DNA from 2 places in the Pseudoduganella aquatica genome. Region 1 is predicted to be linked to the other one. Evidence: riboswitches for the same ligand, from Rfam matches in the RefSeq annotation. Region 1 holds a riboswitch; the other holds the start of a gene.
The links. Region 1 has a riboswitch for thiamine pyrophosphate ahead of KT882_RS11345 (TonB-dependent siderophore receptor). Riboswitches for the same ligand answer to the same signal wherever they lie in the genome.
Positions count from the first base shown of each region.

Region 2: it holds a riboswitch for thiamine pyrophosphate, as region 1 does, so the genes downstream of both, thiC (phosphomethylpyrimidine synthase ThiC) here and KT882_RS11345 (TonB-dependent siderophore receptor) in region 1, are expected to answer to the same signal.

Region 1 covers NZ_CP086370.1:2,580,706-2,584,102, forward strand. The annotation lists gene KT882_RS11345 (TonB-dependent siderophore receptor) at 1-1,633, opposite strand, end outside; TPP riboswitch at 1,681-1,780, opposite strand; gene KT882_RS11350 (iron-containing alcohol dehydrogenase) at 1,795-2,955, opposite strand; gene KT882_RS11355 (hypothetical protein) at 3,099-3,397, shown strand, end outside.
Region 2 covers NZ_CP086370.1:1,484,888-1,488,284, reverse strand. The annotation lists gene thiC (phosphomethylpyrimidine synthase ThiC) at 1-1,356, opposite strand, end outside; TPP riboswitch at 1,453-1,555, opposite strand; gene KT882_RS06520 (hypothetical protein) at 1,643-2,023, opposite strand; gene KT882_RS06515 (hypothetical protein) at 2,147-2,440, opposite strand; gene KT882_RS06510 (hypothetical protein) at 2,489-2,803, opposite strand; gene KT882_RS06505 (hypothetical protein) at 2,856-3,083, opposite strand; gene KT882_RS06500 (DUF4214 domain-containing protein) at 3,267-3,397, opposite strand, start outside.

The sequences.
Region 1 (3,397 bases):
CTTTGCGGATCTGGAACACGGACATGGCCAGGCTCAGGTCCTTGTACAGGTCCGCCTTCACGCCCAGTTCCACCTGCTTGGACAGCGAGGGCGCCAGCGCTTCTTTCTGGTTGCTGGTCTGCTTGGGCGCGATGCCGCCGCGCTCCAGGCCTTCGGCCCAGCTGGCGTAAGCCGACACGTTGGCGAGCGGTGCGTACACCAGCGACACATTGGGCAGCCAGAAGCTTTCGTCGGTGGCGGCCTTTGCGGCCAGCTGGTTGCGCTCCACCTGGGTGTGGCGCGCGCCGGCGTGCAGCGTGAGCTGCTCGGTCAGGCCCACCACGTCCTGGAAGAAGACCGCGCGTTCACGGTCGCTGCGGCGCTCCGTCACCGGGCCGCTGGTCAGGCCCGTGGGCTTGACGGCGACAGGGTGGAAGATATTGCTGGTGCCCGCGTATTCGTAAATGTCGTCGCCCCACTTCTCGCTGTTCTTGTAGAAGGAGTAGCCGCCGGTGACGGCGTGCTTGACGGCGCCGGTGGCGAATTTGCCCTGCACCATGGCCTGCATGGCTTGCGGCTTTTTGCGTTCGCCCAGGCTGATGTAGTCGTACACGTCGTAGTCGCCGTTGGCGCAGAAGCCGGGGTACAGGTCCTGGGCGCCGCAGCCGTAAGGGAAGGCGGTGTAGTCGTCGCGCTTGAAGGAGTGGCTGTTGGCGCTCACGGTGGCGTTCCAGTCCTGGTTGAACTGGTAGCTGAAGCGCGCGCCGATGTTGCTGCTTTCGGTCTCCACCGGATAGCTCCACGACTGGTTGTTGAGCATATTGTCGGCGGAGATCTTGGGCAGCGTGGCGTTGTTAATCAGCTGGAAGCCGGGCACCGACACTTGCGATTTCTTCTGGTAGTCCGCGTCCAGCTGCAGCAGCGCCTGCGGCGAGATCTGCCAGTCGAAGGCGCCGGAAATGAAGTTGCGGTGGCCGTCCGCGCCCTTGACGTAGGAGCGCAGGCGCTCGCCGGCCACGTTCACGCGGTAGCCGAAGCGGCGGTCCTCGAAGCGGCCGCCCACGTCCACGGCGCCCAGCACCGTGCCGCGCTCGCTCGCTTCGATGGTGACGGAGCGCAGCGGCGTGGCGGTCGGGCGCTTGGTCACGTAATTGATGATGCCGCCCGGCGTGGCCATGCCGGACTGCAGGCCGGCCAGGCCCTTCAGCACCTCGATGGCTTCCTTGTTCTCCAGCGGGATCTGGGTGTCGCCAGGGATGATCATGCCATCCTTGCGGTAGCTGCTGCCGTTGTCGAGCTTGAAGCCGCGGATGGAGAACTGCTCGGCGTAGCCGACGGCGTTGTAGGCGTCGCTGATGCTGGCGTCGAACTTGGCGGCGTCGGTGGTGGAGCGGATGTTCAGATCCTGCATCTTCTCGCGGCTCAGCACCGTCACCGATGCGGGCGTGAGCAGCAGCGGCATGTCGGTAAAGCCGGCCACGGAGGCGCGGGGGGCGGCGTTCTTGCCGGTGATGACGACCACTTCCGACGGCGCTTGTTCGGCTGGCGCTACGGCTGGCGCTACGGCTGGCGCGTCGTCTGCAAAGGCGGAAACGGTAAAGGCTTGGGAGACCGCCAGGGCGATCGTGCTAACTGCGAAATTTCGTGCGGACATTTTAGGCTCTCGTAAAAATGGGAGCCAACGGAAGGGTACAAAGGAGGGGAAACAACTTTGCGCTTTCCTTCGCTGGCATTATCCAGATCAGGTACGAAGGGTATCTCTCACCCGGAAAACGCGTTCCCAGGACCCCTAGCGAATTACAAGTGTAGCACGATTTACAAACTGAGCTCCAGTGCCGCGCGGGCGGCGGCGGCGTCCACGTCGCGGTGTTCGCCCAGCTTGACCAGCTTGTGCGCTTCCAGCGCGGCCACCACGGCGTCGATCGCGGACGCGTCCAGGCCGTAGCCGGACAAGCGCGTCGGCACGCCCATCTGCTCGAAGAAGCTGCGCGTGCGTGCGATGGCGGCGGCGATGCGGCTGTCCTCATCGCCCTCGCTGATGCCCCAGACGCGCGCCGCGTACTGCAGCAGCTTGGCGCGCTTGGCTTCCTTGCGCACCGTCAGTATGCCCGGCAGCACCACGGCCAGGGTTTGCGCGTGGTCCAGCTGGTACAGCGCGGTCAGCTCGTGGCCTATCATGTGGGTGGCCCAGTCCTGGGGCACGCCCACGCCGATCACGCCGTTCAGCGCCATGGTCGCGCTCCACATGACGTTGGCGCGCACGTCCAGGTTCTCCGGCTCGCTCAGCGTTTTCGGGCCTTCCTCGATCAGCGTCAGCAGCAGGCCTTCGGCCCAGCGGTCCTGCACCGGCGCGTTGACCGGGTAGGTCAGGTACTGCTCCATCACGTGCACAAAAGCGTCCACCACGCCGTTGCCCACCTGGCGCAGCGGCAGCGTGAAGGTCTTGCTCGGATCGAGTACGGAGAATTTCGGGAACACGTGGCGGCTGTGGAAGGCGCGCTTTTCCTGCGTGGCGGCGCGCGTGACCACGCTGGCGGCGTTCATTTCCGAGCCGGTGGCGGGCAGGGTCAGCACGCTGCCGAAGGGCAGGGCGGCGTTGATATTGGCGCCGCCTTTCTTCAGGATCAGCCATGGGTCTTCTTCGCCGAACAGCGCGGCTGCCGCGACGAACTTGGTGCCGTCGATCACGGAGCCGCCGCCCACCGCCAGCAGGAAATCGATCTTCTCGGCCTTGACGATGGCGACCGCTTTCATCAGCGTTTCGTAGTGCGGGTTGGGCTCGATGCCGGCGAATTCGATCACCGTGTGGCCGCTCAGCGCAGCCTTCACTTCCTCGTAGACGCCGTTGCGCTTGATGCTGCCGCCGCCGTACAGCATCAGCACGCGCGCGCCGGCCGGCACCAGCGGCGTGATGGCGGCGATCTGGCCCTGGCCGAACAGGATCTGGGTAGGGTTGTGGAAATCGAAGTTAAGCAAAGCAGGCTCCTTGTTTGAATTTGGCTGGCTTGAGCCCGCCATTATCGCTCAGCCGCCTGCAATGTGTTTGGCACGCCACGGGTGGTTGCATTTCCATCTGGAAATGTGGCAAGATTGGCAATGAACTTACCAGGAGACCTGATTTGACCTCGATAGAACAACGCCTGCTCGCCTGCGAGCAAGAGAATGTCCGGCTGCGCAAGCGCCTGAACCGTCAGAACGGCTTGTGGGTGGCCGGTTTGCTGCTGCTGGCCGGCGGCGGCGCCATGGCCGGCGCCAGCCTGAAAAACGCCATCTTCGACAGCGTGCGCGCCAAGGAAGTGGTGGTGGTCGATGGCAAGGGCATCGTTCGCGCCCGCCTGGGCGGCGACCTGCCGGACGCGGTAATGACCGGCGGCCACGTGTCCAAGCGCGGCAGCAAGGCGGCGGGCATGATCATCTA
Region 2 (3,397 bases), 1.1 Mb from region 1:
CAGGTCCATATTCTCTTTGATGAGCTGCATGGGCACGTGGCCCGGGCCTTCTATCATCACCTGCACATCGTGCTTCCAGGCGATCTGCGTCAGCTCGCCCAGCGTCTTCAGTTCGCCAAGCTGCGCCTCGTCGTTGGCGTCGTAGATGGAGCCGGGACGCAGGCCGTCGCCCAGGCTGAAGGACACGTCGTAGGCCTTCATGATTTCGCAGATCTCTTCGAAGTGCGTGTACAGGAAGGACTCCTTGTGATGCGCCAGGCACCACTTGGCCATGATGGAGCCGCCCCGCGACACAATGCCCGTCAGGCGCTTGGCCGTCAGCGGCACGTAGCGCAGCAGCACGCCGGCGTGGATGGTGAAGTAGTCCACGCCCTGCTCCGCCTGTTCAATCAGCGTGTCGCGGAAAATCTCCCAGGTCAGGTCTTCTGCCTTGCCGTTCACCTTCTCCAGCGCCTGGTAGATCGGCACCGTGCCGATAGGTACGGGGCTGTTGCGGATGATCCATTCGCGCGTTTCGTGGATATGCTTGCCGGTGGACAGATCCATCACATTGTCGCCGCCCCAGCGGATGGCCCAGGTCATCTTCTCCACTTCCTCGCCGATGGACGAGGTGACGGCCGAGTTGCCGATGTTGGCGTTGATCTTGACCAGGAAATTGCGGCCGATGATCATCGGCTCCACTTCGGGGTGGTTGATATTGGCCGGGATAATGGCGCGGCCACGGGCGATTTCCTCGCGCACGAATTCGGGCGTGATCTCGGCCGGGGTTGCGGCGCCATAGTTCTGGCCCGGATGCTGGCGGCCCATCATTTCCGCCATGCGTTCACCCATGGGGCCGGACGCTTTCAGCTCCGCCAGGTACTCCTTGCGGCGCATGTTTTCGCGGATCGCCACGAACTCCATCTCGGGCGTGATGATGCCCTGGCGTGCGTAGTGCATTTGCGTGACATTGCCGTTTGCCTTGGCGCGGCGCGGCTTGCGGGTCAGGTTGAAACGCAGCTCGGCCAGCGCGGCGTCGTTCAGGCGCTCCTTGCCGTAGTCCGAAGTCGGGCCGTCCAGCTCCTCGGTGTCATCGCGCTCCAGTATCCACGGCAGGCGCGGCGTGGCCAGGCCGGAGCGGATATCGATCTGCACGTCCGGGTCGGTGTACGGGCCGGAGGTGTCGTAGACGTAGATGGGCGGGTTCTTCTCGTGGCCGAAGCTGGCCGGGGTGTCGGACTGCGAGATCTCGCGCATGGGCACGCGGATATCCGGGCGGCTGCCCTCGACATAGAATTTGCGGGAATTCGGCAGCGGCGCGATGGCCGCGCTGTCCACTTCAGCGGTGGCGGACAGGAATTTCGGGTTGGCGTTCATTTGGCTCCTTTGTTGGCTACAGGAGCCAGCAAAGGAGGTTCGGCAAATACCCGGCTGCGGCGCGCAGTCCCCAAAGTACGGGCGCGCGGCGTGGCGGGTGGAGGCCTAAAGCTTCCCTTCGCTGGCATTATCCAGATCAGGTTCGGAGGGTATTTCTCACCCGCGCCGCTTTCGCAACGCAGGACCCCTAGCGTGTGCCGCCTTGCGGCAGCGGTTTGAATTATACATGGCCCGCGAACGCAGGCAACATTGATTCGAAACTAAACTTTTTTATTGCACCGCAGGCTCAGCGCGATACGCTGCAGCGGGCAATGCGGTCGATCGAGCCGCTCCACAAGCCACGGTGGCCGCGTTCCTTGGCGACGAACTTTCCTTCCACCGAGGCGTAGCGCAAAGTTTTGCAGCGCAGCTCGGGGCTGTCCTTGGCGAAGGTGACCCACAGGCCGTTGCGCAGGATGCCGTGGTCGTAGTCGTCGCGGTGCAGGTAGATTGCATCGCCATCGAACTCGCGCACCAGGTAGCCGCTCACGCGGATTTGCTTGCCGTCGAAGCGCGCGGGGTTTGCGATCAGCTCTATCAGGGACACGTCCTGCGGCGGGCGCGCCGCCGGTGCGGCCTGCGCCGCCATTGCCGCCGCCATCATCAGGGCCGCTACGATTGTCTTCACCACCAAACTCCATCCATCTGTTCAAAATGCGATGATAACCGAGCGTGGCGGCGTTACGGCGCACATCCTCAAGCAGACGAAAAAAAGCCCCGCCGAAGCGGGGCTCCAGGCAAGCGCCGGAAATTACTTCGCGGCTGGCGCAGGTGCGGCTGCGACGGCTGGTGCTGCGGCAGGCGTAGCGGCGGCTGGCGTGGCGGCGGCCTTCTCAGCATGCTTGCCATCCTTGGCGTGCGATTTCTCTTTCGACTTTTCGGCCTTCTCGGTCTTCACCACTTCCTTGCTTTCCTTGGCTTCCGCTTTCACCACTTTGGCTTCCGCCTTGGCCGACGGCGCTGGAGCAGCGGCAGGAGCCGGGGTTTGAGCGAAGGTAGCGGTTGCGAACAAGCCGGCGATCAGGGTAGCGATAGTCTTGGTCATGATATTTTTTCCTTGGTCAGTATATGAATGGTTTGTTCGGTGCTGCGATTACTTGGCGGCCGGAGTGGTGGCCGAAGCGACGACCGGGGCTGCTGGTGCTGCTGGTGCTGCGGCCGGGGCGCTTGCGGTTTTTTCCGCCGGCTTGGCTGCGGCTTTGCTGTGGTGCGTGCCCTTGGCGGCTTTCTTGTGTTCTTTCGCAGGTTCCGCTTTCACATCGGTCTTCGCGGCTTCCTTGGTTTCCGCTTTCGCGGCAACCGCCTCGGTCTTGGCGGAAGGCGCTGGCGCGGCTGCAGGCGCCGGGGTTTGTGCGAAAGCTGCGGTTGCGAACAGGCCGGCGATCAGGGTAGCGATAGTCTTGGTCATGGTGTATTCCTCTGTAATGATATAAACGGTTTATTTAGTTAACTTTTACTGCTTACTTCGTTGCAGGGGCGGCTGGCTTTGCCGCTTCCTTGACTTCTTTATGTTCTGCCTTGTGCTCTGCTTTGTGTTCTGCTTTGACTGCGGCTTTGGTTTCCACTTTTACTTCGGTCTTGGCTACCGGTGCTGCTGGAGCGGCGGGCGCCGTTGCTGGTGCGGAGGCCTGTGCAAACGCAGCGCTAGCGAACAGTCCGGCGATCAGGGTAGCGATTACTTTTTTCATTTTTCAGTCCTCTTTCTAGTTTGTGGTTTCGTGCACATTTGCCGTGTCACTGAGCAGAAAACGCGGCCCGGTTTCATGCAGTTGACGGGCTTTACACGCGCTTACAACTTGCGGTAATTGCTTACAGTTAGCCAAAAAAAATCCCCGCCGAAGCGGGGATCCATTTTCGGCAAGCAGGCCGGGTCAGGCAAACGGCGTGTAAGAGATCCCATTCTGAATAGCGCCAATGACCTGCAACTGGTTCTCCGCACTTTCGCTGAAGCTCACCAGCATGTCGGCATAGGCCAAACCATTCTTGACGGAGTTGCTCCAAT